One region of the Leptolyngbya sp. ST-U4 genome, then DNA from elsewhere that is predicted to be linked to it. Evidence: riboswitches for the same ligand, from Rfam matches in the RefSeq annotation. Region 1 holds a riboswitch; the other holds the start of a gene.
The links. A riboswitch is a leader RNA that binds a small molecule or an ion and turns the genes downstream of it on or off. The one in region 1 is predicted to bind cyclic di-AMP.

Region 1 (16,107 bases):
CTTTTTGCTCACCCTGCTAGCGGCTCTGCCCGGACTGCTGCTGCTGCCAATTTGCGCTCCCTGGAATCAAAAGCCCGCATTGGCGAACCCTCCAGAGTCTTATAATTCTGAACTGGAGACAGACGAAGAAGATCGATCGCAGTTGTAGGATAGAAATATCAAGCTTTTTGCGGCTCAATCCTTATCGCTGCTGTTCCCAAGCATGGCTATTTTTCGTCAGTATATTGCCCCGCTCATTGTTGTTCTAATTTTCTTTGTAGCTCTGATTGCCGTCAGTGCTCGTATCTTTTTACCGTCTGACCTGGCGGCTCCTGCCCCCATCGAAGAAGTCCGCCCGGAAGGAGCTTCACCCACAAAAACCGCTGCCGCAGCGATCGTTTCTCCTGCCCTTTCTTCCACAACGGATGTTGGCGTTGCCGATCTGCCGCCCACTCTGGAAACGCTCGTTCGCGGTTTTCCGTCTGTGGATGGCGCGATGTAGTAAGATTCGGAGCAAAGTTTGGGTCATGAGTAGCCGTTTTGCTTGCGAGGTCAGCGGGTGAACCTGCCATCCGGCTATCGGTTGCGTTCTGGCTCAGGACTCGATCGCGCCCTGCTGGTCAAATTTATGCAGCGCACTTATCAGGAACTCTTTCCTGGGAACGGATTCGCGCACCTCTCGCATACCGTCGAGCAATATCTTTCTGCAGAAACGCCGCTATTCTGGGTCGAACATACCGCATCGTCCTTTTCCTCACCTTCCTCACCTTCCATCGCCTGTCTCTGGATGGGAACCGCGATCGATCAAATTGAGGGTGATCGATATCCCTATATTTTTCTGCTGTACGTTCATCCCGATTATCGACACCTGGGAATTGGAACTGCCCTGATGCAAAAAGCAGAAGATTGGGCGCGTGAAAGAGGCGATCGCCAGGTTGGTCTACAGGTGTTTGTGCAAAATCAGGCTGCGCTGCGACTCTACGAGAAATTGGGCTATCAGCCGCAGTCGGTGTTTATGGTGAAGCAATTTTCAGAATAAGACTCAAATATAAGACGTAGGCATCAGACATAGACATAAGACTGAAACCAGAATAGAACTCAATTATTTATCGCCAAACGGTCTCACATACGCACCCTGCCCTGCATTCCCCCCCTACCTTCTCATTCCCCACCCCCTCATGCCCCTCACACAACTTCCGCTTCATGGCTCAGAACCCCTTTGTTCGCGTCTGATCTTCGGCGTTTGGCGCATGGCGGAATGGCAGATGACTACGGCTCAGATTCGGGAACTGATCGATCGCCTTATAGAATGGGGCATCACGAGCTTTGATCATGCTGATATCTACGGCGACTACACCTGCGAAGGTCTGTTTGGGGCAGCTCTGGCAGAAGATCCAGCGTTAAGAGAGCAAATCCAAATCATTGATAAATGCGGAATTCGGCTTGTGTCCGATCGCCGTCCCCAGCATCAGATGCACGATTACGATACGAGTGCTACCCATATCCATGCTTCTGTAGACAACTCCCTGAAGCAGCTCCACACAGATTATCTGGACGTTTTGCTAATCCATCGTCCTGACCCGCTGATGGATGCGGATGAAGTTGCCCAGGCATTTATCGATCTAAAGCAAGCTGGGAAAGTGCGTTATTTTGGTGTGTCGAATTTCACGCCCAATCAGTTTAATCTGCTGGCTTCGCGGTTGCCGTTTCCCCTGGTTACGAATCAAATCGAAATTTCGGTGCTCCATCTAGAACCCTTCATGAACGGAACGCTGGATCAGTGTCAGCAGTTGCGGATCGCACCAATGGCCTGGTCGCCGCTGGCAGGAGGTCGTTTGTTTCAACCTAAAGACGATCGCACTCAGCGAATTCAAACGGCACTGCAACATATTGGCGAACAGTTCGGCGGAGCCACGATCGATCAGGTCGCCTTTGCCTGGCTGTTAACCCACCCCGCCCGGATCATTCCAATTCTGGGAACCGGTAAGCTCGATCGTATTCAGGCAGCAGTCGCGGCTGAACAATTACGGCTAACGCGAGAGCAGTGGTTTACCATCTGGACTGCTTCAACTGGAGCCGAAGTCCCATAACTACACCAAAATAAGACATAAAAATAAAAAGCGTGGCAGGGTTACCCACCACACTTAATAGAGTTACTCAGAACTACTGAGAATTATTCAAAAATCCAAATCCCGATCGACCTAAAAATACGATCGCGATTTCAGATTGATGCAGACTACACCGCAGCGAAGAAATTCTTCGACTTCACGGGGTCAGGAATCATCGTGGCTTCACCCGGCTTCCAGTTGGCAGGGCAAACTTCGTCGGGGTGAGACTGAACGTGCTGAATCGCTTGCAGTGTGCGGAGGGTTTCGTCCACACTGCGACCAAATGCCAGGTTGTTGATCGTGGCGTGCTGGACCACACCATCTTGGTCGATGATGAATAGACCACGCAGTGCCACACCTGCTTCCGGGTCAAGCACGTTGTAAGCTGCGCTGATTTGCTTTTTGATGTCAGCGACGAGCGGATAGTTCAGATCACCCACACCACCAGCCTTACGATCGGTCTGCGTCCATGCGAGGTGAGAGAATTCGCTGTCTACCGATACACCCAGAACTTCGGTGTTGATGCTCTTGAACTCATCATACCGATCGCTGAACGCCGTAATTTCGGTTGGGCAAACAAACGTGAAGTCGAGCGGGTAGAAGAACAGCACGACGTATTTGCCGCGATAGTCAGATAATTTGATTGTCTTGAATTCCTGATCGTACACAGCCGTTGCCGTGAACTCAGGGGCAGGCTGACCAACTCGGAGGCATCCTTCCATGCTGTAGGTCAAGGTCATGAATTACTCTCCTTAAATGCGTCTTAATGCGTCTCAGTGCGTCTAACGAACATGAACCCGATGAACTCTTCACCGAACCGTGTCCTAAAATTTGTTCAGGTCACTCGGTGCAGAGCGATTTCAGGATAATTCAGGTGACTTAGGGTTAGGTGGACTTGGGCCACAATTCAAATGACGGGAAAGACAGAGAATCTTTGATCAAAACTTTTACAAAAAGCTTCAGAGATTCAAGCCTGCGCTCGAGCGTCATTACAATCTGTTACGACTATATCATACTCATAACGATTTTGAGTATCCCGCCCCAAAGCAGTTTCCCTTATGCACTCCTCATCTCCTTATCCATTCCTAGACCTACTCACTCCCTGCCTCACCTTTAAACTTCTCCACGTAGGATAGAAATACCCACTATCCTAAGGAGACCGGATTGGATCGAATCGATGAGCGAGATACCCGCGAGTGGCTGCTCACCAACGGCATCGGTAGCTTTGCTTGCGGAACAGTCTGCGATGCCCATACCCGCACTTATCATGGCTGGCTAATGGCGGCTCTGGAGCCTCCCGGTCGGCGAACGCTACTGCTGTCGCGGATTGATGCAGCGATCGAAATTGGCGGACAGCGATTGCAGCTCGGCGTGAATTTCTGGATTAGCGGCGCGATTTCTCCGCAGGGCGATCGGCTACTGCGATCGTTCACGGTTGATCCGGTTCCCGCCTGGATTTGGGGACAGGAGCACTGGCAGCTTCAGCGTCGCCTGGTGATGCCCTACGGAGTGCTGTCTCCCCAAAACGATGAGCCGCCTAGACTCAAAACCCGAACGCTGATTCACTATCGCTATGAGGGCAATCAGCCTGCCCTGCTTTCCCTGCGTCCCTTGATTGCCGATCGGGGGCTGCACTATCAGCAGCAACAGCAGCCTGAGCTGGAGTTTGCTCAACTTGTCGAGTCGAGTCGGCTCTTGCTGCAAGCCAAAACGCCGACCCGAACCGGAATTTCCTGGCAGCTTTCCTGGACAACGGGCACTTATCAGGCTGACGGAATGTGGTACTGGGGCTATCGCTATCCAGAAGAAACGAAACGAGGACTTGCCGATCAGGAAGATCTCTACAGTCCTGGAGTGCTGACGGTTCCGCTTCAATCTGGAGCATCCGTGACGATCGAGGCAAGAGTGCGAGACTTCGATCGCTATCAGGGACGAGCAACGCTAGATGAAACCACGTTTGATCAAACCATTGCCGCCGAGAAGGAGCGATTAAAGACCGTATTTGCACTATCCAAGAATCGATTGCACAATCAATCGCAGCATCAATCGCACAATCAAAAGCGAACCGTGCCGCCACAGCTCCTTCAGGCGAGCGATCGCTTCATCGTATATCAAGCAGTCAAAAATCGTCCTACCCTGATCGCGGGCTACCCCTGGTTTAACGAATGGGGGCGCGATACGCTGATTGCCCTGCCAGGAATTGCACTTACGACTCAACGCTATGAATTAGCAAAGGATTTGCTGCGGACTTGCAGCGACTACTGCGATCGAGGTTTGATTCCCAATCGGTTTGCTGACGAGGATGCACTGTCCTACACCAATATGGATGTGGGGCTGTGGTGGATTGAAGCCTTGGGGCAATATCTGGAAGCAACGCAGGATTGGGCATTTCTAATAGAGCAGTACCCTACGGTCGGCAAGATTTATAAGGGACTGACGGTAGGAACGCTGCACAACATTCGCATCGATGCCTCAGACAATCTGGTGACGTGGGATGCGCCCAATATTGCCCTGACCTGGATGGATGCTTTGGTTGCCGATCAGCCTGTGACGCCAAGACGGGGTAAGCCGATCGAAGTGAATGCTCTGTGGTATTCCGCGCTGTGCTGGGCATCAAAATGGGCAGAGCAGCTTCAGAAGTTCGATTCGGCGTCTGATCTGGATCAGGGAACGCTGGCAAACCAGGCACGCCGCTACAGCCAACAGGCAGAGCAAGTGAAAGCATCGCTGCAAAAGTTCTGGAATCCGGCGCAGAATTATCTATTTGATGGCATCTCGCCGGACGACTATCCCGATTCCAGTATCCGCCCGAATGCAGTGATCGCCCTTTCCCTCAGCCATTGCGCTTTTCATGCAGCGATCGGGCAAGCCGTGATGCAAACCGCCTGCGACCGGCTTTTGACCCCCTACGGCTTACGATCGCTCGACCCCGCAGACCCCCGCTATGAAGGCAAATACGAAGGTGGCATCTGGCAGCGCGATCGGGCATACCATCAGGGAACGGTCTGGAGCTGGCTCATTGGGGCGTTTGTGCGCGGCTGGCAGCGATTTTATCCGGGTCAAGCTGTTCCGTTTGATCCAGAACCGTTATGGCAACATTTTCAGCAGCAGGCAGGCTTGGGGTTTATTTCTGAAGTGTTTGACGGCGACCCGCCGCATTTGCCACGTGGGGCGATCGCTCAAGCCTGGTCGGTGGCGGAGTTGTTGAGGCATTGGGAGGAGATTGCCAGCCGCAGCGATCGATAAGCCTCGGCTAAGTCCTGAAGCTGATAGTGGGCGTTTAAGCCACTTGGATTCGGCAAAATCCAGACCATCGCCCCGTGCCAGTGTTCAGGCTGCTGCCCCATTTTTGCCTTGGGCTGCTGAAAGGCTAAGCGATAGGCACTCACACCCAACACCGCTAGACAGCGCGGACGGTAGGTGTGCAGCTTTTCGGCTAGAGCCTGCTGCGCTGCGACAAATTCTGCGGCTGCGACTTCATCTGCCCGTGCCGTTGCACGATCGACCAAGTTGGTAATGCCGTAGCCCAGTTTCAGCAAATCCCGATCTTCATCTGGGGAAAAGAGGCGATCGGTAAAACCTGCCTGATGCAGCGTTTTCCAGAAGCGATTGCCAGGACGCGCAAAGTGATGCCCCACCACAGCACTGTAAAGGCTGGGATTGATGCCGCAAAACAGAACGCTCAAATGATGGTCAATAATATCGGATACGGTGGAATTGTAGGCAGCCTGGATATCGGCTTTGGTGGGCTTAACTTTGGTGGGCTTAATTGGGCGCTGCATTGTCATGCTGTAATTGCCATGCGGTAGATGATGAAGATTTCGCTGCAAGATTAAACTGCGGATTACGATCGATTGATGCTAATTGCTACGCTGCTCAGGAGCGCATTCTGTAGGATCGGTTGACTCTGTAGGATCGTTTGATACAGCGTAACGCATTAACCCTGAGCCTCCCAATCGATGAGCTACGCGTACTCCCTAATACACCTTATGGAGAAGACAAATTAATGAATTTGCGCTCCCCAGGAGCAGGACACGATTTAACCAGAAACAAGGGAAATGTTATTCATCAATTCGTAAACACTAATTTATAAACACGAGTGGGAAATGACGAATGACAAACTAAAAACTTGCTCGATCGTAGTGTAAAAATCAGTGCAGCGACAGTTTCACAGAACTCTCATTATGGCGCATCCCAATCAGCCGATTCCGCCCGAACCCTTACCGCCGGAAGAAAAGGTTTTGCAACTCAAAGGTCGAATTAGTGCAGAAGAGTCGATCGCGCAAGCCAAAAAAATGGTTCTGCGTTTGCTAATTGGCGGGTTGGTGCTGGGAGTTATTACATCGATCGCAATTATCAAACTAATTGATCTGCTGGATAAAACCTTTGATACTGATCTGGCTCCGTCTCGTTCACCGAGTTATCACCAAAATCGTTAGCCTGCAATCACTTCATAATCAATTTGAAATCACAAATCTTGTCCGTTGCTTAACGATCGTGAAGTGGGAACTACAGGGTCGCTTTCCGTCGCAGGAAAAAGCGAACGCCCAAAATGCAGAGTGCAATGGCTCCCACACTCATCAAAAAGAGGGTAGTGGTTGAGCTGAAGTAAGTGTTGATTAGCTCGTATCGGTCGCCCAGCACATACCCGGTGTAGGTCAACAGCGATAGCCAGCTTACCGCGCCGCAGCTCGTATACAGCAGAAACTTTAGCGTAGACATTCCGCTAATCCCAGCAGGGACTGCCATGATATTGCGAAGTCCGGGCAGCAGCAGGGAAATGAGCAACGCCTGCCCCCCGTAGCGACGGAACCAGCGATTTGCTTTTTGCAGCTTTGCCGGAGAAACCGTGAGCCATTTCGGCTGTCGATCGATCAGCTTTCGCCAGCCTTGCTTTCCCAAAATGCGACCGCCAATGTACCAGGGGAAAATGCTTAGCAAAAAGCCCACGACCCCGGACAAGACAACATAAACAAAATGCAGTTTTCCCTGCGCTGCCATAAAGCCTGCAAGCGGCATAAACACTTCAGGTGGAACGGGGGAAACCACCATTAAAATCACAATTCCGAAATAGCCAGTTTGCATAGCTGATGTTTAAGTTTTCCTGTCCTTGACGTAATCGGGGGCTGAGAGTTTCAAGCTGAGTTTTAGTATTATTTGATGCAATTTCAATCGCTTCGCAGTTCCCCAAAGCGTAATCGCATAATTCTGAACACGGATACTAAGATGAGCTAAAAGCTGTTCGCTCAAAACCGCTCTCCGTTCAGGCGATCGCCCGTTGATACTGCGTTGCAGCTTTAAGTTTAAGCTGTATTGCTGCATACCGATTCGACGATCGGTCACTTTGGGTAGCGTAACAAGCAGAACCTCGAGCAGCGGCTACCCGACGACTAGTGTTTTTTCTAGAATTTGCCGTTTCTCAGGACAGACTGAGGCAAGATCCAAACCAGCCTTCGGATAGGGTTCGTTATTATAAAAGAAGAGTGGAGCAAATCAAAAAATTGGAGGGGTTTCAGTGAGTTAATCAAATCACGCACTGAATGAATTGTGAATGAAGCGATTCGCATTTTCAATCAAGTTTTCAAACCATTGGTATCTTTGCTTCTTCACCCAAAACTATCTTTTGACCCTTCACCCTCTCATTAATTAGTTTGTGCAAACCACCCCTTCAAAACTGCTAAAAAAAGCCGTCCGTAAGCGGCGTAGAGGTACTGCGCTCGTTGATACGCCTCAGGGTGTGCTGCTCGTGGCGGGCAAGAGCGGACGATTTTTATTACCTGGAGGAGCTGCCGAAAAAGGAGAATCGCGCAAGGCGGCAACGATTCGGGAACTGCAAGAAGAAACAACCCTCAAAACAATTTCAATGCAGTATCTCTTTAGCTACACCGGACACATTCGCTGGCGTAAGTCGGGCTGGGTGCGCGATGAGCACAAAGTATTTCTCGTTGAAGCGCAGGGAACGCCGCAGCCAACCCACGAGATTCGCGAACTGCGGTTTTATCAGCTTGGCGACCAAGTGCGAATGTCAGAAGCAACCCGCGCCATTATCGATCGCTACCTGATACTGAAGCAGTTAAAAGAGAAGTCGCCTGACTCCTAAGAGTGGCTCCTGATACTGATTTCTGCTGCTGACGGTTGATGCAGTTATCTCGATCGGCTTACGCCTGATCCTGAGTATCTGGGCTACACTATGAAGTAATTGTAAAGTTTTATAAAGCAAACAATGGATATCCTCTCGATCGGCTCTAGCGGTTTGACAATCAAGCCTCTGGGAATCGGCACCTGGCAATGGGGCGACAACCTGTTTTGGACTTATGGCAAAGATTACGATGCAAGTTCAGTCGAGCAGGCATTCAAGACCGCTCTAGAGTCAGGCGTTAATTTTTTTGATACCGCAGAAATCTACGGATTGGGCAAGTCAGAAACGCTGCTGGGACAGTTTATGCAGCAAACCAATCAGCCTGTCTACATTGCAACGAAGTACTTCCCGCTGCCCTGGCGGTTTGGAAAAAGTGCTGTTGCTGATGCGCTGACTGCAAGTTTGAAGCGGCTCCAGCGTGACACCGTAGAGCTGTATCAAGTTCACCAGCCCTTTGACTTTTTCATGGGACAGCCCACCTTGATGGAGGCACTGGCTGACGAAGTAAAACGCGGCAGAATTAAGGCGATCGGCGTGAGCAACTATTCGGCGGATCAGATGCGACAGGCGCACGAGCTACTGGCAAAGCGCGGTGTTCCTTTGGCGGTGAATCAAATGCAGTATTCGCTGCTGGCGCGTCAGATCGAGCACAATGGCGTTATGGCAGCAGCAAAAGAGCTGGGCATCATGATTCTGGCTTACAGCCCATTAGCGCAGGGTTTGCTTACCGGAAAATACACTCCTGAAAATTATCAAGACCCGACGGGCGCGCGCAAGCTAGACCCTCGCTTCAGCAGAGGTGGCGTGGAAAAATTGGCTCCGGTGATAATGTTGCTAAAGCAAATCGGCGAAAAATACGATCGCACTCCCGCCCAAGTTTCGCTGAACTGGCTGATTGCTCAGGGTAACGTTGTCCCAATTCCAGGTGCAAAGAATGGGAGCCAGGCCCAACAGAATGCAGGCGCACTGGGCTGGAGCCTCACGCAAGAAGAAATTGATCGCATCGATCAGGCAACTCGCCCGCACCAGCAGCGATTTCTTTAGGCTTCGTTCGTAGGTCGCGGCAAGGATTCTGTGTATGACCTTTACACGCTCAAAGCCCTCCAAAATTGGGAGATTTAGGGGGCTGCCCAGCCATGTTCAACTCAACCATTTATCCTTCGATTGAGCAACGCCCCGCTAATTTCCTACTGCTTTTCTAGCTCGTGCGGAATGCCCAGGATCGGGCAGGGAAACGCTGGGGTGAGCAACTGCTGGATCAGGGAATGTTCTCCGGTCGTACAGCCTACCATCAGCACATCTGCCTTTACAGCCTCCACTACCTGACGCAGCTCGATCGCCACTGCCCCAAAGCGCAAATGTGCCTCTAGAGAACCACGCCATTCATCAGCTAGACAGCGAGCCTGCCACAGGATGCGATCGGCAGTCTCAAGGGAATCGGTTAGCGATCGGGCTGACTGGGTTTGAATCGTTCTGGGTTGATAGACGGCTGCTGCCTGCGATTGGGGTTTGGATTGAACTGCCGTTGCAGTTTGCTTCTGAATCGAGGGGAGACCGCCAACCTGCGCTTTTTGAAGAGACTGCGATCGGAGTCCGTTCAGATCAGGAGCGGCAGCGCAAGTTAACTGGAGCGAGTTGCAGCTATCCAGCACATAGACGACGTGAACGGTAACAGATTTGTTGGTCGCGAGTTTCGTTTGATGAGCAATCCAGAAGGCAAAATCGAGAGCAGTTTGGCTATTCGGAGAACCATTGTAGCTGATGACAATATTGGTCGTTTCGTCGATCGATTCCGAAGTTGCCTCAGTAGCGTCAATTGCTCCCTTGGCGGAACTGCTTGACATCTCAGCAAAAGAATTCTGCGTCGGCGCGACACCCGGATACAAAAGCATTTGCTCACTGAGGTTGTCTTGTCCAAGCGCGCTTTGCAGGCGCAGCAGCATCGGTTGAATTCTCATAGTCGGTGTTGGAGGAGCAAGTGAGGAAATGGAAGCTAAAAGCGGCAGACGGGTCAGCGTGAAATTTAAGCGATCGCTTTACAGTTTCCTAAGGGAAACAAGCTTTGGGATCAATGAAAAACAGACAGGAATCAACAGAAACATTAGAGGGATCAATTGCAGTGTAAAGCTTCCTATTTGCCCTACACAGTCCTCTTTAGGAATAGAACGGGCTTAATTTAACAAAGATTAAAGTTGGTCATCGTGTCCGAAATGACGATCGAGGAAGTTGAGCGCGTGGTTCCGCAGTTCGTAGTATTCAGGCAGTTCTCGCAGCTCCTTCGGCTGGCGCGGATGGGCAAAGGGAACTTCCAAAATTTCGCCAATTTGGGCAGCAGGTCCATTCGTCATTAAGATAATTCGATCGGACATATACAACGCCTCATCCACATCGTGAGTAATCATCATGACCGCCTGACGGTGGTTTTCCCAGATATCCAGGACTTGCCGCTGGAGCTTGCCCCGTGTCAGCGCATCGAGCGCGCCAAAGGGTTCATCCATCAGCAGCACCTTGGGACGAATCGCTAAAGCGCGAGCAATCCCCACTCGCTGTTTCATGCCGCCCGAAAGCTCATCAGGATATTTTTCTGCCGCAGGGGTCAGATTCACCATTGCCAGATGTTCGTTGACAATTTCCCGCTTTTCTGCTGAAGAGAGGTTCCTCAACACTTCATCCACTGCCAGCCGAACGTTTTCTCGCACCGTGAGCCAGGGCAGCAGCGAGTATTGCTGAAATACCATCATGCGCTCCGCTCCGGGTTTACGCACTTCGCGCCCTTCGAGCCAAACAGAACCAGACGTTGCCTGTTCTAGACCTGCCACAATCTTCAGCAGGGTCGATTTGCCGCAGCCCGAATGCCCGATGACTGAGATGTATTCATCTGCGCCGATCGTCAGATTGATGCCATCCAGAATCACGGTCTGGCCACCTCCGGCGGCAGGATAAGCTTTGGTTACATTCTCAATCCTAAGAAACTCGGCTGGGTCACGCAGGCGATCGGTGGCGGGGAAGGTAAGCGGTTTGATCATGAGGTTCTCCGGGTGTGAGGGGGTGAGTAAGGGGTGAGGGGTCAGCTAGGATAAATAGAAGGGTTTGGGGCGATCGGCTCGAATTTCAAAGCTTTTCAAGTAGCCGACCGGGTCGCTGGGATCGAATCCTTTCTGGTCGATAAAGACAGTAGCGGGTTCTACTTTGTAGTCTTCGCTGGGGCAGTTAATGCCCATTTCGGCAGCGATGTCGCGGTAGAGGTCCGATCGCCAGGCTTTTTTCGTCAGCTCGTCTGCGTTTGCCGGAATTTCGGGAATCTGTCCCCAGCGGGCGGCTTGCGTCATCAGCCAGAGACTTTGCGATCGCCACAAGAAGGTGGAATGGGCGTTGGCGGGTTCGGCGAGGTCGGTTGGGAAGTCGTAAAAAATGGTGGTATCGGCGGCAGCGATCGTCCGGTCTTTGCTATCAAAACCGCCATAGTTATATTCGCCAATAATGCCTGGACCCGTAAACTTGGTTGCACATTCGGGCAGTGAAGGCAGATTGTCCGGCGTGATCAGGGGCGGGGTTTTGCAGGTTTTCGGTCTGGCTCCGGTGAACGATCGCCCGGTGATAATCTTTGCAACTTCGGCGCGATTCTCCGGCTTGCTGCAATACTGACAGGCTTCGATCATGGCTTTCACCAGCGATCGATACGTCTTGGGATTTTCATTAATAAAAGGCTCCATCACTGCTAGCAGGCGATCAGGATGTCCGCGCCAGACTTCCTTTCCTTGAGCAAAGGTGAAGCCAATTCCTTCATTCCCCCGAATTGCGCGAGTGTTCCAGGGTTCTGCCACCATGTATGCCTGCATTGCACCAATTCGCATATTCGTTACCATTTGGGGCGGCGGCACAATAATCACGCGAAATTCGCTCAACGGATCAACGCCTGCGGCAGCCGAGACATAGCGAATGAAATATTCATAAATCGCCGAACTGAGAACCACTGCCCAAATTCGCTGATCCGAGGGCAGACCTTCAAAATAGCGACGGAAATCCCGCCCGAATGCCTCCAAATCACCCTTGTACTCATGCCAGGGGCGAATCCCCGATTCCCACATGGCACGATTCATGGTCATTGCATTGCCATGGCGGTGGATGGTCATTGCGGCACACATCGGGGCATGGCGCGCACCTTCTGCGCCAATTCGGGCATTGGTCACGGCTCCTGAAACCACGGGTGACGCATCCAGCCGACCAAAAATTACGCCATCTCGTGAGGTTGCCCAGCTTGCTTCGCGGCTAAGCTTCACGTTCAAGCCATATTTGCGAAAGAAGCCTTTTTCCCAGGCAATCGCAAAGGGAGCGCAGTCATTGACAGGTACATAGCCAATCGTTAAATTCGGTTTTTCCAGCGTTTGGGGATCGATGATCGGTTCTACTTCAGCCGCCATTTGCGGCAGTCCTTGCGGCGCCCTATTCGCACTTACCGCACAGGAAGCCAGCGTCGTTGCAGCGACCGAAGCTCCGAATCCTTTTAAGAAGTCACGTCGATTGAGACGATCGTGGTTCATATTGGTTTGGGGAGTGGGGAGTGGATAAAGGATGGAAAGTCGGAGGGATGAGAGAATGGGGAGGTGAGGAGCGGGTTTTGCGGTTCGTTCTATAAATGGGGAGCGTCTTGCTGCTCAACCTGATTCAACAGACAGTAGAGAGACTGTGGAAATGATTGACGCAAAGCTGATGAAGTAGATTAGGAAGCTCTGACGCAAGGGCGATCGAGAGATTTTATCCCCTGCTCACTTACCCCTCACCCCCGGATTCCCCCACTTGATTAGGCTGCCGACTGCGATCGAAAACGACGACGAGTGACAAACTGCTGAATTTTGACCACGATAAAGTCCAGAATCAGCCCGGTTAGCCCAATTACAACCACCGCCAGGAAGACCGAGCTAAGGTTCAAGCGGCTCCACTCATCCCAGACAAAGAAGCCAATGCCTACACCTCCGGTCAGCATCTCGACTGCGACGATCACCAGCCATGCAATGCCCAGGCTAATGCGCAGCCCGGTGAAGATATAGGGCAGACTGGCAGGCAGAATAATTTTGATAACTCGTCTCCACTGAGGCATTTCCAGGACTCTCGCCACATCCAGATAATCTTTGGAGACGCTGGATACGCCAAGTGCAGTGTTAATAATCGTTGACCAGAGCGACGTAATGAAGATGACGAAAATCGCAGAAGGGTCTGCCAGGTTAAAAATTGCCAAGGCGATCGGCAGCCAGGCCAGAGGCGAAACGGGCTTCAGGATTTGAATAATCGGATTGAGTGCCAGCATTGCCTGACGCGACATCCCAATCAGAAATCCGGCGGGAATTGCAACCAGTGCGCCTAGGCTAAAGCCAATCAAAACGCGCCGCAAACTTGCCATCAACAGCCAACCAATTCCCAAATCGCCAGGACCACGACGATAAAACGGATGCAGCAAATAGTCCATGTTTGCCTGAAGTGCCTCTGGCGGGGTGGGCATCAGGTCGCTGTTAAACAGGGCAATTATCCACCACAGCAAAATCAGACCTGCAAATCCCAACGCAGGCAGCAGCACAGTTTCTTGCAGCACGACTGGCTGCACACGCCTCCAGGCTGCTTGTCCGGCAACGGCGATCGAACCCACAAATTGTACAACCATCCTGAACTCCTCAGGGTTGAAGGTGGACAGAACAACGGAACCACTGTCCAACAGTCAAGGATACTGACGAGCTTTAGCACGGTTGCCCAAAGACGGTTATCCAAAGACAAATTGCCAAAAGCTTCAGTCTCCCCTCAATGCCGACGGAGTTAGCTGACGGGCTAGGACTGAGAGGTGTCCTTCTTGCGATACGCCCCAATATTGGTTCCTCCGCTTCAGTCTTCTTTGGTTAGGGTGAGACTGAATTAAGCTGACTGTTCGAGATTAATTTGAAGTGCATCCATACTAACATCGCCCATTGCGTCCGTCAATCTCTCTACTGCTAAAGCAATCGAATTGCTTTCACCATTGTGTTTGCTTATTCAGCCGAAGGTAGGCGATCGATTTTGCGAATTTTTGATTACAAACGTTGCGTTTCTAAGTCGAACGCAGAAATAAACGCTGTAAATGATTTCAATAAAGTTGGTTGAAGAACGGTGAGTGCAGGTGAGTGCAGTAAATATGAATGTCAAGGCAGGTTTAGCAGGAGTAATATCAGCTTTAGCTTTAGGATTTGATGCAGAAATTATGATTTGATGCAGAAAATTGATGCATTGAAGATAGATAAAAATTGGTTTATTAAACCATTGGTGTACCAATACAAAAATGGTGTACCAATACAAAAATACAAAAAAGCAAGAGGCGATCGACCTCCTGCTTATTGCGCTATCTGTTTAACTCAAATCTAATTTGTCTAATTTGCGTGTCGCTTACTCCAGAGGCGGCTCAAAACCGCTTAAGCTCTTAGCTGTTGGCTTCGGTAGCCTGTGCCTCATTCGATCCGGTGACGGCTGCTGTCGCGGGTTCGGTCGTCGGCTCGATCGTAGGCTGAGCCAAGTCTGTCAGATTCAGCTTCACCACTTTGTTGCGAACTTCGACGACTTTGGGCAGCGTCAGGGTCAAGATGCCATCTTTGTATTCGGCTTGAACCTGATCGTTCTGCACAGTAACCGGAAGCGGCACAATGCGGCGGAATTTACCGTAGCGAAACTCGGACTTCATAATGCCGTTGGTTTCGCCCTGCTGCTCACTGCGATACTCACCGGAGAGAGCAACTGCTTCACGGCTCACTTCAACGTTGATATCTTTCACATCCATGCCGGGAAGTTGAGCTTTCAGCGTAAATGTTTCACCGCTATCATGTAGTTCGATCGCCGGAGCCCAGCTGTATTCGCTCGGTACTGCAATCTCATCAAACACTCGATCCATTTGACGGCGGAGCGTTTCCATTTCGCGCCAAGGATTCCAATATCTCACTAACATCGCTCTATCTTGTGTGGGGTAATTGAAACGTTTAATCCTCATGTTTTGATTATGTCTTGCACCTCAACCCGGAGACAGTGAGGAGAACTGTACAGGAATGGTGAAGTTTCCCGAAAAAAGACGATCGAGTGAATAAGTAAGCGCATTGTACGCAAACAATTTTTGAAGCTTAAGTCGAGTTGAGAGGTAACAAAGCGGTTTGCTAGCTTGAAGGTATGGCAAAGTACTTCAAATTTCAGTCGTTACTTAAGTAAGTTACTTGAGTAAACGGACAAAGCCTGAGCCTACCAACTGCTGTGCCAACACTTGTAATCCGATTTCTTTTGGAGATTTATTCAGGCGAGTAGGATAAGAACGGCTCCCTCTTTGCTGATGCTCGAATTCAGTCTGCTGAGTCAAGCCCCTAGGCGGTAGAAGGAAAAAGTTCTTGGTGACAGAACGAGAATTGCTCAGGAGTTGAATTGAACACTGCACGATCGCAGAAAATCTGGTAGGGTTTTAGTTTCCGGAATTCAAGAAACCCCTACTATCAAGCTTCAGAAATGAGCGTAGCGACATTATATGGGCGGGATCTGCTAAGCATGGCGGATTTAAGTGTGGCAGAACTGCGGGATTTGCTGGATCTGGCGATCGACTTGAAAGCAAAGAAGCTCAACCCGCGCTGCGAAAAGATTCTGGGTCTGCTGTTTACCAAAGCTTCGACACGCACCAGAGTTAGCTTCTCGGCGGCAATGTATCAAATCGGCGGGCAAGTACTGGATCTCAACGTCAACGTCACCCAGGTGAGCCGGGGAGAACCCGTGGAAGATACAGCGCGAGTGCTCGATCGCTATCTGGATGTGCTGGCGATTCGCACCTACGAGCAGCAGGAGCTTGAAACCTTTGCCCGCTATGCCAAAATTCCCGTGATTAATGCTCTCACC
Region 2 (16,107 bases), on a different contig from region 1:
GCAAAACAGTGCAAGGCTAATCTCAAGCTGAGCCGCAATTTCTGAGCCGCTCAGTTCCCCTTCGGTCATAGTGAGCCGCTCCACAATTCGCAGTCGGGTCGGATCGCCTAACGCTGCAAATATCTTCGCCCGTTGTTCAGTGTCCATTGAGGTCTTACCCTTACTCCACAGGAATCGCTACAAGAATTTCTAAGAGGCTGTTTTAGAAGTATGCAATGGGCTGCATTCACCCCCAACCCCCTACAAAGAAGAGACTTTTGATCCGGGTTTCAGGTCAAAGTCTCCCGAACGATCGGGACTTCAAACTCTATTCCGGTTCAAAGTTCCTCAAGCTGGGGGATTTAGGGGGCGGGGCGGGGCGGGTCGCCGTTTGCAGCTTTAAAGTATCTTCTTAGGATGTGATTCCATTCTAGATGGTTCTACCCTACTAATTAAATACTCAAGTAACCACTTGACCTAACAAATCGATCGCGTTACAGTAAAACTCAAATGGTTATTTAACTACTTCTGCTTACCTACTCATCCACCTACCTACCTACTCCTATGTCTACTCTCAAACTCCTCACTCCCATTCAACTCGGACCCTACGAACTGCCAAACCGTCTGGTCATGGCTCCCCTGACACGCAATCGAGCTAGTGCAGGCGACGTGCCGGTTGAACTTAACGCCACCTACTACGCCCAGCGTGCCTCTGCCGGGTTGATTGTAACTGAAGCGTCGCAAATCTCGCCGCAGGGAATGGGCTATCCGGCAACACCCGGAATTTACTCCGCCAAACAGATCGAAGGCTGGAAGCAAGTGACTCAGGCAGTGCATGAGAAGGGCGGACACATTTTTCTTCAGCTTTGGCATGTCGGGCGGATTTCTCACCCGTCACTTCAGCCCAACGGTGAACTGCCCGTTGCCCCCAGCGCGATCGCCCCTCAAGGCATGGCATCCACCTACACCGGGGAGCAGCCCTTTGTTATGCCTCGCGCCCTGGAGCTATCTGAGATTCCTGGCATTGTGGAGGATTATCGACAAGCGGCTAAAAATGCCCTTGAAGCAGGCTTTGATGGCGTTGAAGTCCACGGGGCAAACGGATATCTAATCGATCAGTTTCTTCAGGACGGCAGCAATCATCGCACCGATGAATATGGTGGATCGATCGAAAATCGTGCCCGTTTTTTAATGGAAGTTTTGGAAGCGATCGTTAGCGTATGGGGCAGCAATCGCGTGGGTCTGCGCCTGTCGCCCACCGGAACCTTTAACGATATGCACGACTCCAATCCGGCAGCCCTCTTTGGCTACGTGGTGAAGGAACTGAATCGCTTCAATCTGGCGTATTTGCATCTGGTCGAGCCGCGCTGGGATAACCCCGAAGTGCGCGACAAAACGAAAGACCTAGGCGCACATTTCTTCCGTCCGATTTATCAGGGCAAGATTATCAGTGCCGGAGGCTACAACCGCGAAACGGGAAATGCGGTGCTGGAGGCAGACGACGCAGATCTGATCGCCTACGGCAGATGGTTTATCTCGAATCCCGACTTGCCCAAACGGTTTGAGCTGAATGCCGAATTGAACCCCTACGATCGCAACACGTTCTACGGCGGTGACGGCAAAGGCTACACTGACTACCCTGCACTGGAGCGGCAAATCGCCTAGCTTACGTAGAAACAAAAAATCCCCAGCCAAAGCCAGGGATATTAATCAGGGTGCATCTACCACTACAGTCTTCCGGTATTTCACAATACATCCGGAAGATTTTTTCATATTGAGAACTATCACACGACGTAAAGAATCATTACCACTGCAAACGCCTGAAGGCGCATGGGGACAGGGTTCATGGCAACTTAGTAAATGGCAACTTAATCAGGCAACTTATAAACAGTCCTTGTAAAAAGCTCCTGTAGACGTTTCCTTCTGGTCTGGGTCACGCAGTTTAGAAACCTCCATGACAATTAAGCTCGTTAAATCCTTTTCTTCCCCGATTAATTCTTCCCAAGCGAGTACCCAAGCGAATGCGGGTCAAAAAAAGCTGTGGATGGCTGCGATTAAACCGCCGATGTATAGCGTGGCAATCATGCCGATCGCTCTGGGAAGTGCCGTTGCCTATGCGGAAAGCCAAACCTTTAACCTCCCCATTTTTCTCACCTTTGTGGTTTCCGCGATCTTGATCCTTGCCTGGGAAAACGTCAGCAATGATGTCTTTGATGCTGAAACCGGAATTGATCGCAACAAGCATCACTCGCTGGTGAATTTGACAGGAAATAAAACGCTGATTTTCTGGATCGGCAACCTGCTGCTGACGCTTGGGATTCTGGGCATCGTGTCGATCGCCTGGACCCAGCGCGACTTTACAATTTTGGGAATTATTCTGCTGTGCTGCGGGCTGGGGTATACCTATCAGGGTCCGCCTTTCCGGTTGGGCTATCAGGGACTGGGCGAAATTCTTTGCTTCTTCAGCTTTGGTCCGCTTGCCGTTGCTGCTGCCTACTACAGCCAAACTCAAACGTGGTCTGTCACAAGCCTCGCAGCCTCTGTCATTCTCGGTATCAGCACCAGCTTGATTCTGTTTTGCTCTCACTTTCATCAGGTTGCCGACGATCTGGCAGCCGGAAAACGATCGCCTATTGTCCGCCTAGGCACACAGCAATCGGCTGAACTGCTGCCCTGGGTCTGCGGGAGCCTTTATGCACTAACGCTGCTGGGTGTGGGGCTAAGCATCTTTCCTGTATGGACGATCGCCATTTTTGCCAGTCTACCGACCGCGTATCGCCTCTGTAGCCACGTCGGAAAAAACCACAATCAGCCCGATCGGGTCAACAACTGCAAATTCATCGCCGTCTCGCTGCACTTCTGGAGCGGCATTCTGCTCTGCCTGGGCTTTGCGATCGGCTAATCCCTCATTCCCCCATCTCCTCACCTCTCATCTCCCCATCTCCTCATGCCCCACCCCACGCTTCCTTTTCTCACCGACCTTGAATACCTTCCTTACCTGGACGACGAAGGACAGCTCATCGATCGCCCCTTTGGGATTGGTGTCTACGCGATTTTCGATCAGGCGAAAACCCTGCAGTATATTGGCTACTCGCGAGATGTGACACTGAGCCTCCGGCAGCATCTCGTTCGTCAGCCGCAAAAATGTTACTGGCTGAAGGTGCAGACGATCGAACGACCTAGCCGCACGTTGCTGGAAGACATTCGCACCGCCTGGATCAGCGAAAACGGCACTGTCCCACCGGGAAATGCTGCGGAAGAACCGCTCTGGAGCCAGGCGATCGATGCAAAAGAACAAATGACTGCTGAGGAACAGGCTGCCTTTGCCGCGATCGATGACCTCGGAAAAACAAAACTCCTGAAGCAGATTGCCCGTCGCGTCGAAGCTGAAGTGCTGACCCAGCTAGAACAGCGCGGCGTGAAGATGGCGGTTCGCTTTGATCCGAAACTGAAAGAAGAAGGGCTTTTGAGTTTGAAAAATTAGAAATTTTGTTTAACCTGTTTCAGTTAAAAGGGGGTTTGAGAAATGCTGAATGCTGCCCAAACCGCCCCCCCTAATCCCTCATAAATCATAAATAAGGGACTTTGAGCCGAAAAAGTGAAATCGAGACACTTGAAATCGAGACACTTACACAACCCGAAAACCCACAACCTGAAAACCGAGTCGGAAAACTTATGCTTATCCCTCTTCTGTCACTCTGCGCATAGGTAAATTAGGTTAAAGGGGCTGAACGTTAGGTTGCTGAGCATGATTGAGCAACGAGAACCAGTTGCCACTGTGGGCTTCATCAATGAATACTGTCAAGCCTACCGCCACCTGTTTGAGGATGTCAGGAGTTTTGAGCAGTTCAAGTTTTTGCACGTGGGCCTGTTGAGTGGACTAGCGCGTAAAACCCTACCTGCGATTGCTCAACTCGTTGGTCTTCAAAACGCTCAAAGTCTCCATCATTTCCTGCGCGGTGGTGTCTGGAGCGTTGAGCAACTGAGGGCAGTTCGCCTGAGCCTGATTGCACACACCGTTGGAGAACGCCGCATCGGGTTGTGCCTCGATGAGACGGGTGATGTCAAAAAGGGGCAAGCAACTGACTACGTTGCCAAGCAATACATTGGCAACATTGGACGTTTGTCCAATGGCATTGTTTCAGTTAATGCTTAGGCAGTGGTGGACAAACTCACCTACCCATTGTTGCTCAAGAGCTTCAAGCCCAAATCCCGGCTCGAACCCGATGACTCGTACAAAACCAAACCGCAACTTGCCATTGAAATTCTACAAGAAGTCAAAGCATTGGGCTTCGAGGTAGAGCTAGTTTTAGCGGACAGTTTGTATGGCGAAAGTGGGGATGTGATCAATACCATCGAGCAGTTCGGATGGTCTTACATTGTTGCCCTTCGCTCGAATCATGGTGTGCTTGTCGGACCGGGACAGCGAGTGCGCTACAACCGTTGGCGAGCATACGATCAGGCGCAGGTTGGACATCCCACCGAGCGCCGTCACATCCGCGAAATCATCTTCGGTGCGCGGCGCAAAACGCGCTACTTCCAAATTACCAAAGAGGGATAAATAACAAAAAGGCACGTTCTGCAATGCAATAAAAAATCCTCCATCTAAGATGAAGGATCAAGCTTTGTTTGAAGCACTGCCATTTTGACAGCGTTAGAGGAAGTTCGGGGAAATCAAACCGAGATTTTTAACTATGGCAACCACTCGACGATCGCTTCTTCCTTAGTATTTGTATTGCGTTCGGGCGTGGTGCGCGTAAATTCCAGGTGAACCGATCGCGTTTGCTCACCGTCGGCGGCAACTGCCATGATCGGGAAGTGAATCATGCCGTCCTGGAAAGACATCTGGAAACGGAATGTGCCGTCTGGATTGAGCTGAATTGGACGACCGCCGATCGTTACGGTAGCATCGGGTTCAGTTGCGCCATACACAATCAGTTCAGCATCGGCAATCAGCCAGAACTGACGCGGACGCATCGACGGTGAAAGCCCTGCTCCCGACATGCCCATGCCCGACATGGTATACATTCCTGCCCCGGACATGCCCATCCCCGAAGTTGTGTACATTCCTACCCCGGACATGCCCATCCCCGAAGTTGTGTACATTCCCGCGCCCGACATTCCAGCCGCACTCATGCCCACGCCAGACATCATACCCATGCCGGAGGTGGTGTAAGCTGTGCTGCCCATCATGCCTACCCCAGACATTCCCGCGCCCGACATTCTAGCCGCACCCATGCCCACGCCGGACATTCCCATGCCAGAGGTGGTGTAAGCTGTGCTGCCCATCATGCCTGCGCCCGACATTCCCATCCCGGAAGCCGTTGGCACTGCCCACTTGCCTACCCCCGATGGGAAAACATAGGAGCTGATTGCCTCTTCGGGAACCTGCTGCATCGAACCAAATACAGACCCTGCAACGCGCTGCGTCTCGGCAGACTGCGCCATTTCAAACACGCGATCGTAAACAGGACTAGCAACGCTTGCCACACTTGCCAACTGTCGGGTCGGATGAGGAAGCTCCTTCACCGTCTTGCCGCGCAGGTCATCTTCCCAAACAACAGTGATGAACTGGTCATCGATCCAGTCTGAGGGATAAACAGGCGGAATTCGCACCGGAGCCGATCGCGCCAGCATCAGCCAGCGACCGTCAAACGCCACGTAGCCAATTTCCACCACGTAATCTCGATCGCTTACCGGAATTGGCAAGTACCACTCCCGCGCCAGTTCGTCGCATTCATATTGCTGTAAGCTGTGCGGACGCTGAATTTCAACATTGATATCAGTCACGTCATAAAACCGCAGTGCCAAACGCACGCCCCCCTGCTGGCGCAGTTCTTCTTTTCGAGCCTTAGGAATATCCCAGTAGGCATAAGCCCATTGCGGGTCACGGGGCAGCAGCATGATGCGGGTTTCGCTATAGCCATCTGGCAACTCAGGCAATCCCTCATCTACAACGGCAAGAGCTAAGGCTGCCTCAATTTGTTCAGTTTGCTCTACATCAAGCCCAACATCAAATTTCGCTGCTTCCACTTCTGCCTGTGCTTCTAAAGAACGAGTTGAACTGGAAACAAACCGCGCCCGCTGAATTTCCTGGATTGAGCTAAGCAACTGGTCTTTTCTCATGCGGCTATAACGCGAGATGCCCAACTCGCTCGCAATTCGGCGGAGCTGCCGGAGGGTCATTTCTTCGATCGGCGGACGTTCTGTTGACATGGTCAGACCTCCAGATGTCTATCGTTTGAGCATGAGTGCCTTGATTCAAAGCTGAGAAAGAGAACAGAAACGACTGAATAAAGCTGGGAGTTCAATCCAATATCAAACCCATCAGTCTTTGGGATCGCAGGGGATCAATGTGTCCCTATCTTGCAGAAAATCAGCCTAAGAATCAAGTAGTTCAAAGCCTGATTCTAGTGAGATCAACGGAAACTCAGCGATCGGAACAGCAATAATGTCATGATTTTCTGACAAATGCCCGTTTGGGATCGGGTTGTGGGATCGACAATATCAAAGTTTCATGACATTGCGAGCCAACTGTCAGTTACGCTAGAAGCCCTGAAAAACGGAATGTAAGAAAGTTGTCCTTCCAGAGTGCTGGGAATCCCTATCTGCTTAGAGGAGATGCTCACCCCAATCGTCTGCCGTTGCTTAGCAGTCGATCGCCTGAATAGGTGTTGTAGGGTACGCAGTGCTTTTGCTTGTCGGCAACTCTCTATTTGCACAAGCCGTCTAGACTGTCACAATGGCTAAGGCATATTGGCCATGCTAAGGCTGACTCTAAGACCTGTTCATTTTTTACACACCATCATGTCTACCGATCGCCCCACTCAGGAACCTGCACCCCAACCCGATTCTCGGCAAAGTCGGCTGATTAGCAGCGTTCTGGCTCCGGCAGTTCGGCTGTGGCTGCGATCACAGGTTGAGTCTGTCGCAGATCTGCAATTTCAGCTTGAAGGAGGCGATCGACAACTCCTCTCAGGCTATGTGCCAAAAGTGTCGATCGCTGCACGGCAGGCAGTTTATCAAGGGCTCCATCTGAGTCAGGTTGCGCTGACAGGCGAAAATATTCGCGTCAATTTTGGGCAGGTTCTTCGCGGCAAACCCCTCCAATTGCTCGAAGTCGTCCCGGTCTTTGGTAATCTGACGCTGCACCAGCGCGATCTCACCGCTTCGCTTCAGGCTCCCCTGCTGGCAACTGCGCTATCCGACTTAATGACCGCTCTATTTCAGCCCGAAACGCGCCACCTCTTGCCCCCGGAACTCACTGCTGCGATTGGAACAGGTACGATTCACATCACTCAGCCCCAAATTGAACTCGGCAATCAGCAGCTTATCCTTGGCGGCATTTTGGCAAGTGCAATGAATAATTCCCCCGTCCGAGAACCTGCGATCGATTCGCTCCAACAAGGAACTGCTTTGCCTCGCCTCCCCTTTTTGCTGCGAACCGGAATTACGCAATTCAACGGCAGCCAGCTTTGCCTTGATCGTCCCGAACTGTTGCCCACGCTCACCGCAACCCAGGGAACTCCACTGCCCCATCTCCATCGGTTTGCGATTGATCTCGGTCAGGAAGTCGAGATTCAGGAACTCCTTTTGGAAGCGGAAAGGCTGGTGTGCCGGGGGAGGGTTAATGTAGTACCAGCGTAAGAAGTTATCGCGATCGGGTGCAGTAAACCTGCCAGCTCACCCCTCATTTCCTCATCCCCTCGGCTCCCCCGCTTACCAACTCCCGCTTATCAACTCCGGTTCACTAACTAAAGAAAAAACCTCCCCACCATATAGATCGCCGCCGTCAACAACTGCATCAGCATGACCGGAATCCCGTATCGCAGAAAAGTTTGGAACGGAATACGCTTGCCGTGCTGTTCTGCAATTCCTGCCGCCACAATGTTAGACGATGCACCAACGAGCGTTCCGTTACCGCCCAGCGTTGCACCGTACATCATTGCGTAAAACAGGGGCAGGACTTCAGTGGGAAACTGCCCGTTAAAGTCGGGAGTTAGCACTTCTGCGCTCACCAGCCCCACGTTAACGACATACTGCTTCAGCAGAGGAACCATTGCCACGACCAGGGGAATATTGGGCACGACGCTGGAAATAAGACCCACAAACAGGAGCAATGCCAGGGAACCCAGCAAGATATTTTGACCGAGGATGACGGCAAGAAGTCCTGATAAATTTCCAATAATGCCTGTTTTTTCGAGTCCGCCAATCAGGACAAAGATGCTCATAAAAAACAGCAGCGTACTCCAGTCAACATCGCGCAGAATATTGTGAACGGTGTCGATTTTGCTTTGGTGTGCCAGCAGGAGAGCCAGGGCAGCACCGAGCAGAGCAGACGCAGCCGGAGAAACGGGAATTGGCAGCAATTCGCCTGCCACAAAAAACACGAGTACCGCAACCACAATGATTCCGCCGAGCGCCAAAACACGGGGATGATTGATTTTGGGGTGGGGCAAGTGTTCCAGGTCGGTTAGCTGCTTATGCCAGATAGGGGAAAACAGGAACGGGGTCATGATCAGCAGGGTGACGATCGCCGCCGCGCCGCCCAGACTGAGCTGTGTAAGGTAATCCAGAAAGCTGATATTGACTGCATCCCCTACAATAAACGTTGCCGGATCGCCCACCAGCGTCAGCAGCCCGGCACTATTTGCCACAAACACCATCAAAATCAGCAGCGGCACAAAGTCAACGCCTACTTCCTGTGCCATCGGCGGAATCAGCGGAGCCAGAAGCATAACGGTGGTTGCATTCGGCAGCACGGCACAAATCGGCGTGGTAATCGCAATAATGCCAATCAGCAGCCGCTTTCCCTGCCCCTTTGCCAGGATGACTATCTGGGTCGCCAGGTAGTCGAAAATCTTGGTGGGTTCAAAGGCACGCACCAGCACCATTACGCCAAAAAACAGTGCCAGCGTCGGATAGCTGCCGCCCACGTAGTCGATCGCCTCAGTCAGCGTCATAACGTTGGTAAACACCAGCAACAGCGCGCCCAAAAAAGCTGCAACTGTAAGGTGAATCCATTCGGTCATTACAAACAGGATCACGCCCAGAAACGCTGCTCCTGCGACCCATGCCTGCCAGTTTTCCATCTTCCCCGCTTCTCCGATAAGACGATACAGACTTGGGAAGCTGAGGAGCCAGATCTTTGCAATCACTCATTCCAGAAATTCATCCCGGAAATGTCACAAAAATGCTGTCTCTGCTCAGTCTTCTCCCTTTGCCGACGGAGTTAGTTGACGGGCTAAGGCTGGGAAATGCCCTTTTGCAATCGAGACTCAACGCTAAGCTAAAACCCAGGCATTATCCTGACCGCAAATACGTCCCAAAAATTGATTCCTCCGTTTCGATTGCGCCGATCGAATGAAGGCGGTCGAATTAGGCTGACTTGATTCCAGCGATTTGAAATTAGGGAAATCCGATAAATTGCCGATCGGAGGTTTCGCCTTCGGGTCGGGAAAAAGCTCCTTTATTCCTTACTGAATTCAGCAATTCAAGCGGATTTGATACGAAATCACCAGGATTGGCTCAATCGTAGCACTGGTTTTCCGGGCATCATACCATTCTTGGTTTGAATGCAGATTTGGCAGCGATCGTACCGTTTTGCGATTTGCAGACTTGATGCCTGCCCAAATCCCCTTTCCTGAAGTCGATACAATCAAGGGAATTGCTTTTTTCGCTTGAGGCACTATGCAATTGAACTGGCAATTAAATTTGTGGCTCGCTGTGTTTACGTCTCCCGGACCCATGATCGGACCCCTGCCGATCCGCTGGTATGGATTGCTGATTGCCTCAGCCGTGCTGATCGGGGTGACGTTATCGACCTATTTGGCAAAAAAACGCGGTGTCAATCCAGATTTAATGAGCGATCTGGCGATTTGGCTGGTGGTGGCAGCGATTCCGGCGGCACGGATCTACTATGTGGCGTTTGAATGGGACAAATACGCCAGCAATCCCTCAGAGCTGATTGCAATCTGGCATGGGGGCATTGCGATTCACGGCGCGATTTTGGGTGGCATGATCGCCACGCTAATTTTTGCGAAACTGAACAAAGTTCCCTTCTGGCAGCTTGCCGATCTGGTGGCTCCGTCTCTGATTTTGGGACAGGCGATCGGGCGATGGGGCAATTTCTTTAACTCTGAGGCATTTGGCAGACCCACGAATGTGCCCTGGAAATTGTTTATTCCTCCGGCGCAGCGTCCTCCCGGCTATACGCAGTTTGAGTATTTCCATCCCACATTTCTCTACGAATCGCTGTGGAATTTGGGGGTGTTCGCAATTTTGATGGTGCTGTTTTTCCGGGGGCTGCGCGGTAAGTCTTCGCTGAAGCTGGGAACCCTCTTTCTCACCTATCTGGTATGCTACAGCCTGGGACGTTTCTGGATTGAAGGACTGCGGATGGATAGCCTGATGCTCGGTCCACTGCGAATCGCTCAGGTTGTGAGTCTAGTTGGAATTGCGATCGGGGCGATCGGCTTACTATGGCTCTATCCGCTCAACCGATCTTTGCCGGATGTCGTGTCGATCGCAGAAGTAAACGAAGCAGCGCGAGCAAACGCTCAGGATTCGGACAAAAGCCAGGTATAAATTGATTTTGATTTCTTTCGTAGTAAACCTCACCCAAACCGCTTATCCACAGCACCTGCCTGAGGATCTACCAAAGCACTTTCGTAAAACAGAAAAGCCCTAGAGCAATTTCCAGGGCTTGAATCAGGGTGCATCTATACCCTACTTTTACCGATGAACGGTCAAATGGGGGAATTTACGGATGAGATTTATCTAGTTTTTACAGAAGTTCTTGCTTTCTCAAAGTTTTTACAGGAACGACGCAGTGCTGTGCGACAAATTTAACTTTTGTGTGATTTCATAGAGCCGAATCAACCATGACGACTGAATTTGAACATCGATCAATACCCGCTGAAGATCAGTCTACTATTGCCCCGGCAGTGTACATTGTGGGGGCGGGACCCGGCGACCCAGAGCTTTTGACCCTGAAGGCATATCGGCTGCTGCGTCAGGCAGAGGTCATTCTGTTTGCCGATTCGCTTGTGCCGACTGCGATGCTGCAAATGGTGCATTCTGACGCGGAAGTGATTCGGACAGCAAACAAAACTCTGGAAGAGATTTTGCCCGTTATGGTGGATCGGGTGCGATCGGGTAAATCCGTTGTGCGCTTACACTCGGGTGATCCGAGCTTGTACGGAGCGGTGCATGAGCAGATGCAGGCACTTGTCGCTGCCGAGATTCCGTTTGAGGTGATTCCAGGAATCAGTGCGTTTCAGCTTGCCGCCGCCAAACTCAAGGTCGAACTCACCGTGCCCGGGCTGGTGCAGACCATCATCCTGACGCGAATTAGCGGACGCACCCAGGTTCCCGCCGCCGAAGAACTCTCCTCGCTTGCCGCGCATCAGGCGAGCTTGTGCCTTTACCTCAGTGCCCGCCATGTGCGCGAGGCGCAGGAAAAACTGATGCAGCACTATCCGCCCGATACACCCGTTGCGGTTTGCTTTCGCCTGGGCTGGTCAGACGAGCAGATCTGGATTGCCCCCCTGGCAGAAATGGCAGACCTAACCGAGCAAAAAGACCTGATTCGTACCACGATGTACGTCATCAGTCCGGCACTGCGATCGATTACCCCAGAGGGGAAGCTGCTTCACGATGCCCCAGACCCAAACGAGCAGAATTCCTATCGATCGCGCCTCTACAACCCAGAGCATACTCATTTGTTTCGTCCCCGCTAATGGGTTAACTATCCCGTGCAGTTTTGTCCCGGTACAATGGAACGAATAGAACAAGAACAGCCCAGAGAACTTTGGGAAGTCACGACTGGGAAAGTCACGGCGATGTCCCGAACTGCCCCCCTCGCACTGGAGGATTTAGGAGGCAACGCAGGACGTTGAACACTTTCCAGGGATGGTTCCAGGCTGAGCGGACACGATCGTTTGCTTAGGAGCAGGCACAATGCCTTCAGACTCATCTTCAGATGCAAATGCAAAAATGCAGCAGCTCCGTACGGTTAGGAAAAAGCTGCTGGCACTTCACAAAGCATTGCTGGACTCGGAAAAAGGAATCTACGAGCAGTTTTACGGCAGAATTCAAACCACAGGCGAATATTTTCGCTTAGTCACCAGCCACGATTGGTTTAGCTGGCTGCGTCCCATTTCGCAGTTTATTGTCCAAATGGACGACGTGATTCATGCGAAAGAACCGATTGCCCCTGAAACGATCGATCAACTCTTGCAGCAAGCCCAACAGCTTATGCAGCCCGATGCGGAAGGAACCAGCCTTAACAAACGCTATCTACACGCGATTCAGCGCGATCCGAATATTGCCCTGATGCACGCTGATTTCACACAGCAGTTTGCTTCCCAGTAGAAGGGAAGTAAAAGGGGGCTTGAGGAGTGGCAAGTCTCCGACATCGCCCCTGCAATTTCCCTTTCTAACCTCCACTTCGGGGGGCTTTGAGACTCTTGAAACTCAAATCAATCCACTCAAATTAATTGGAACTTGCTGGAATTCAAGACGAGTTAGGTTCTAATAAGAACGAATGCCAAACAGCAGAATATAGAACAAAAATCCTGACAAAATGCCGTAAGCGCAGGATAGAAGCGATCGAAACGGAAGGTTACGCGCCAGCAGCACCCACAGGCTCAGTGTTGTGGATAAACAAAACATCCCAAACAGCATGCCGTAGCGACTGTCTGGACCCACAAAATTGACAAAAGTGAGAAGCAGAACAACCCATCCGGCAAACAGAAAATAATACTTAAAGTCGGAAGCAGGTTGAGGCGATCGAAACGCTCTGGTAAAAAATGCGAGATAGGCAATAAGAATGGGCGGCAGGGCAGCGGTTGCCAGACTGCGAACACCAAACTCGACATTAAGGCTAAATGCCTGAATTAAAAGACTTAGCAGCGTTCCGCCTAGAACAGCATTAGACAGGGAAACAACAACACGGTTAAGCGCGTAGGCGATTGGATGCGTTCGCTTACGAACTTCTTCTTCAGCCAGTTCTTGAGAGGATCTCACCATTGTTTTTGGGATTGGAGGATTGCAGACAGAACGTTAAGCCAATGCTTTGTACCTATTCTTGAATGAAGCGCATTGTTTCGCCACTGTCGCAGGAGTGACGCGAGGGTAACAGCAAAGCCGTTCTGTTCCTACTCCAGATTGACGCATCGAGCGATCGCATCAGCCAAAAGGCGTTTGGGCCATGCGGGTTTCTACCTGCAAAACAAGCTTGCCGACCTCTGCTTTCATTTCACGAATGCGAATCTCCATGCCCTCGTACTGAAAGTAAGGAAGCTCCATGAGCTCTTTGACGCGCTGCATCATTGCCAGCATCAACTCTAGTGAAACTGCCCCGCCCCCATGACACTGAAACGACTCTAACAGCACGGGTCGATCGCCAATTTTATGATAGGCAGTTGCTGAAAAGCGGATGTGATGAATTTTTCCCTGCTCTGCGGACTGAACCGTAGCATCGATCGCAATTTTGCCATTTCCCGGAAAGCTAATTCTGAGAGGAGGTTGCAGCGCGATCGCGACCCTTTGACCGTTAATTTGAAACTTAAATGGCGGAATGCGGTTGACGATCGCCTGATTACTCATTGCCTGGTTCAGGTCTGCCTCAGTTAGCACGACTCGACTAGTGGCATTGAGAGGCTTATCAAGTTCGAGTTTACCCAGCAGCAGACTGATTGTGTTGAGGTCAAGCTCTTGGGTATGCAGCTCCATTTCCTCAACGCGCAAATCCTGAACCACCATGCCCTGACCCCGTACTGATACAGAGTCAGCCTGCCCTTGAATGACTTTCAGCAAATCCGTGCGGACATCAACTTTAATCTCCTCCGCATTGTCAAGCTGGCTTGAAAGGCCAAGCTGAATTGCCTGGGAAACAAAATGTTCATCAAGGCGCGGCTCTTCGGGCATGGCGGGTTCTCCTACCGGGGTTTAGAGAGCAGTCATGACTTGCAGCAGTTCCGCCGAAAGATCAATTCCAGCATGACGCTTTTTCTGAAACAGGACACCCGCCAGAAAGTAGATATTGGCAGAATAAAAGGCTTTGCGCTGCCTTTGCATTTCGCTGATCCAGTTGCGAACTTTGGGTTCTGAGCTGTAGTAGCCAAACTGGAGCGGTGTCACCATAAAGTCAGACACCTGATAGCCCTGATCGATCGCGTGTTCGATCGTGTCGATCGGATTAGAGTAAGCCGAGATCATCAGTATTACGTTCTCGCAGTCCACCGACAGCAGCTTTTTAGTAATCGTTGCGCCGTCTACCCCACCATGCAGCGCGGGCATACAGATGTCGTCGTCAGGGGCAGGAATGTAGGGCGGATTTGCAATCAGGTACTGAGGATTTTTGGACTTTAATCCTTCAAAAAAGCAGTGATTGTGAACAAAGTATTTGTCGTGAAGCTGATACTGTTTAATTCGGGCTTGTGCCAGCTCGCAGGCAGCCGAATTTAGCTCAAAGCCATGGATCTCACCTGCAAAGGGAGCCTTCAGCAAAGAGTGAATCACAGGACTGCCATCTCCTGCGCCAAATTCTACGGCGGTAATTGATTCTGTTCCCTGATTTAGCAGCATTTTCTCTAAGCACTGAGCATAAAAATGCGACTCTTCAGGACAGAAAAAAACCTTGTTGGGTGAATAGGTTTGTAAATCAGACTTTAATTCTTTAGATAACAGCTTTGTAGATGAATTAGTGGCTGACTCACTAAATGAGGTAGATGAGATAGAGGATTTGGACGAAGCGATCGAGTCCATCCCTTCTTTTAACTCAGTAGCGTTTAACCCGGTGACGTTTAGCAGTGCTTCTTGCATGAAAAATCCTCAGATGCGAATGGACGAACAAAACAACCGGGTAGGCAATCAGCACTACCCACAAGACTCCAGGGACATCCAGCCTTTACAGCACTGTGCCTGCTTGTTCGGCTGCCCGAATGATGTTAACGATCGCGGCTCCTGCTCGATCGCCCAATGCTTTTTCTTGGTCGTAGCCCAGCACAATTTCCCAGGCGTTTTCGGGATACATTTCGGCAAGCGGGAGAGCAACCTGCTGCACCATCCACTGACCATGCCGCTCATCTTCGCGAATGTGCAGTTCCCAGTAGCCCATTGCCGTATCAGAGAGGTTGAGACGCTGGGCAGCAGTCATGTAATCGCGATAGATTGACGGTCCCACGATTTCAAAATAGGTGAGTCCACCGTTGTAGCGCAGGAAGTGCCGCTTGCGCTCGGTCAGTAAAAAGTTGTGGTTCACACAGGCAAGCAGTTCCCACGGAGCCAAGTCGAAATAGCCCTCGGGTTTGGTGTTTAAGCCTAGCTCTGCCATCATGTTGGCGTAGAAAGTCGAGTGCTTTTTGTTGTATCGACCGTTGCCGTACTCTTCCATCAGCACCCGAATCAGCATGGCGTGAACTTCGTTGCTGGCTCCGCCCAAGATCCGAGACATTCGGCTAGCTTCGACCAGTCCATCTAGCGAGGCAATTGCCAGCAGCCAACGATAGCCTTCCAGCGACATTTCCTCGCGAATATATCGCTTACTTTCGGTGATTGGCGGCTCTAAATCTGCTTCTGCCCGATCGATCAATGCCTGGTTAATATCAGAAATCTGACGCAGGGCTTCTATATCTATCTGCGAATTTTCCCAGGCTTGCCAAACGTCCTCAATGCGATCGCGCACCCAATGAATGTAGAACGAGCGCTCATTGCGATAGTTTTGCAGATCATCAAACCAGAACAGGTTTAGACGATTAATTCGATAAAGAATTCGCTGTAAAAACAGGCTTGCAGCCGCATCAACCGTATTTCCATAAGCAGTGTCCAGCGCAGTGGCTAAAGCTGCCTCGAAATCATCCACGATCTCAGGATTTTGCTTGATCTGTTGGTCTAACGAATCATTCTCCAGCAAATTTACAAAGGTTTGTTCTGCTGCTTTATAATCTGGTGACGCGATCGCTGTTGAAGAATATCTCGTCTTTTCCTGAATCCAGCGATCGGGACTCAACGTTTCTATCATAGTTCGTTATTGAAATCGTTCTTGCCTATATTTCAACCACTGGCGCAATTCATCAAAAAAGAGAGTGCAAAACCTTATCTTTGTTCTAGAACTGCTGCTGT

Region 2: linked by a shared signal. The riboswitch ahead of NDA02_RS01205 (ArsB/NhaD family transporter) and the one ahead of ntrB (nitrate ABC transporter permease) in region 1 are both predicted to bind cyclic di-AMP.

Annotation. Positions count from the first base shown of each region.
Region 1 covers NZ_JAMPKZ010000027.1:10,981-27,087, reverse strand. Annotated here, with positions in the region: gene NDA02_RS23120 (MFS transporter) at 1-148, shown strand, start outside; gene NDA02_RS23115 (hypothetical protein) at 203-481, shown strand; gene NDA02_RS23110 (GNAT family N-acetyltransferase) at 539-1,018, shown strand; gene NDA02_RS23105 (aldo/keto reductase) at 1,158-2,069, shown strand; gene NDA02_RS23100 (peroxiredoxin) at 2,216-2,827, opposite strand; gene NDA02_RS23095 (amylo-alpha-1,6-glucosidase) at 3,252-5,333, shown strand; gene mug (G/U mismatch-specific DNA glycosylase) at 5,267-5,875, opposite strand; gene NDA02_RS23085 (hypothetical protein) at 6,272-6,526, shown strand; gene NDA02_RS23080 (DedA family protein) at 6,597-7,172, opposite strand; gene NDA02_RS23075 (NUDIX domain-containing protein) at 7,741-8,187, shown strand; gene NDA02_RS23070 (aldo/keto reductase) at 8,311-9,270, shown strand; gene NDA02_RS23065 (universal stress protein) at 9,414-10,184, opposite strand; gene NDA02_RS23060 (nitrate ABC transporter ATP-binding protein) at 10,413-11,252, opposite strand; gene NDA02_RS23055 (ABC transporter substrate-binding protein) at 11,298-12,767, opposite strand; gene ntrB (nitrate ABC transporter permease) at 13,028-13,882, opposite strand; cyclic di-AMP (ydaO/yuaA leader) riboswitch at 14,006-14,144, opposite strand; gene NDA02_RS23045 (Hsp20/alpha crystallin family protein) at 14,666-15,184, opposite strand; gene argF (ornithine carbamoyltransferase) at 15,727-16,107, shown strand, end outside.
Region 2 covers NZ_JAMPKZ010000001.1:276,281-292,387, forward strand. Annotated here, with positions in the region: gene NDA02_RS01170 (metalloregulator ArsR/SmtB family transcription factor) at 1-147, opposite strand, end outside; gene NDA02_RS01175 (alkene reductase) at 544-1,644, shown strand; gene menA (2-carboxy-1,4-naphthoquinone phytyltransferase) at 2,024-2,881, shown strand; gene NDA02_RS01185 (GIY-YIG nuclease family protein) at 2,927-3,463, shown strand; partial or broken gene NDA02_RS01190 (transposase) at 3,728-4,540, shown strand; gene NDA02_RS01195 (DUF4912 domain-containing protein) at 4,672-6,195, opposite strand; gene NDA02_RS01200 (DUF2993 domain-containing protein) at 6,787-7,626, shown strand; gene NDA02_RS01205 (ArsB/NhaD family transporter) at 7,734-9,071, opposite strand; cyclic di-AMP (ydaO/yuaA leader) riboswitch at 9,187-9,374, opposite strand; gene lgt (prolipoprotein diacylglyceryl transferase) at 9,670-10,566, shown strand; gene cobM (precorrin-4 C(11)-methyltransferase) at 10,863-11,720, shown strand; gene NDA02_RS01220 (hypothetical protein) at 11,757-11,879, shown strand; gene NDA02_RS01225 (hypothetical protein) at 11,941-12,354, shown strand; gene NDA02_RS01230 (hypothetical protein) at 12,514-13,011, opposite strand; gene NDA02_RS01235 (DUF2993 domain-containing protein) at 13,171-13,911, opposite strand; gene NDA02_RS01240 (SAM-dependent methyltransferase) at 13,933-14,808, opposite strand; gene NDA02_RS01245 (iron-containing redox enzyme family protein) at 14,894-16,006, opposite strand.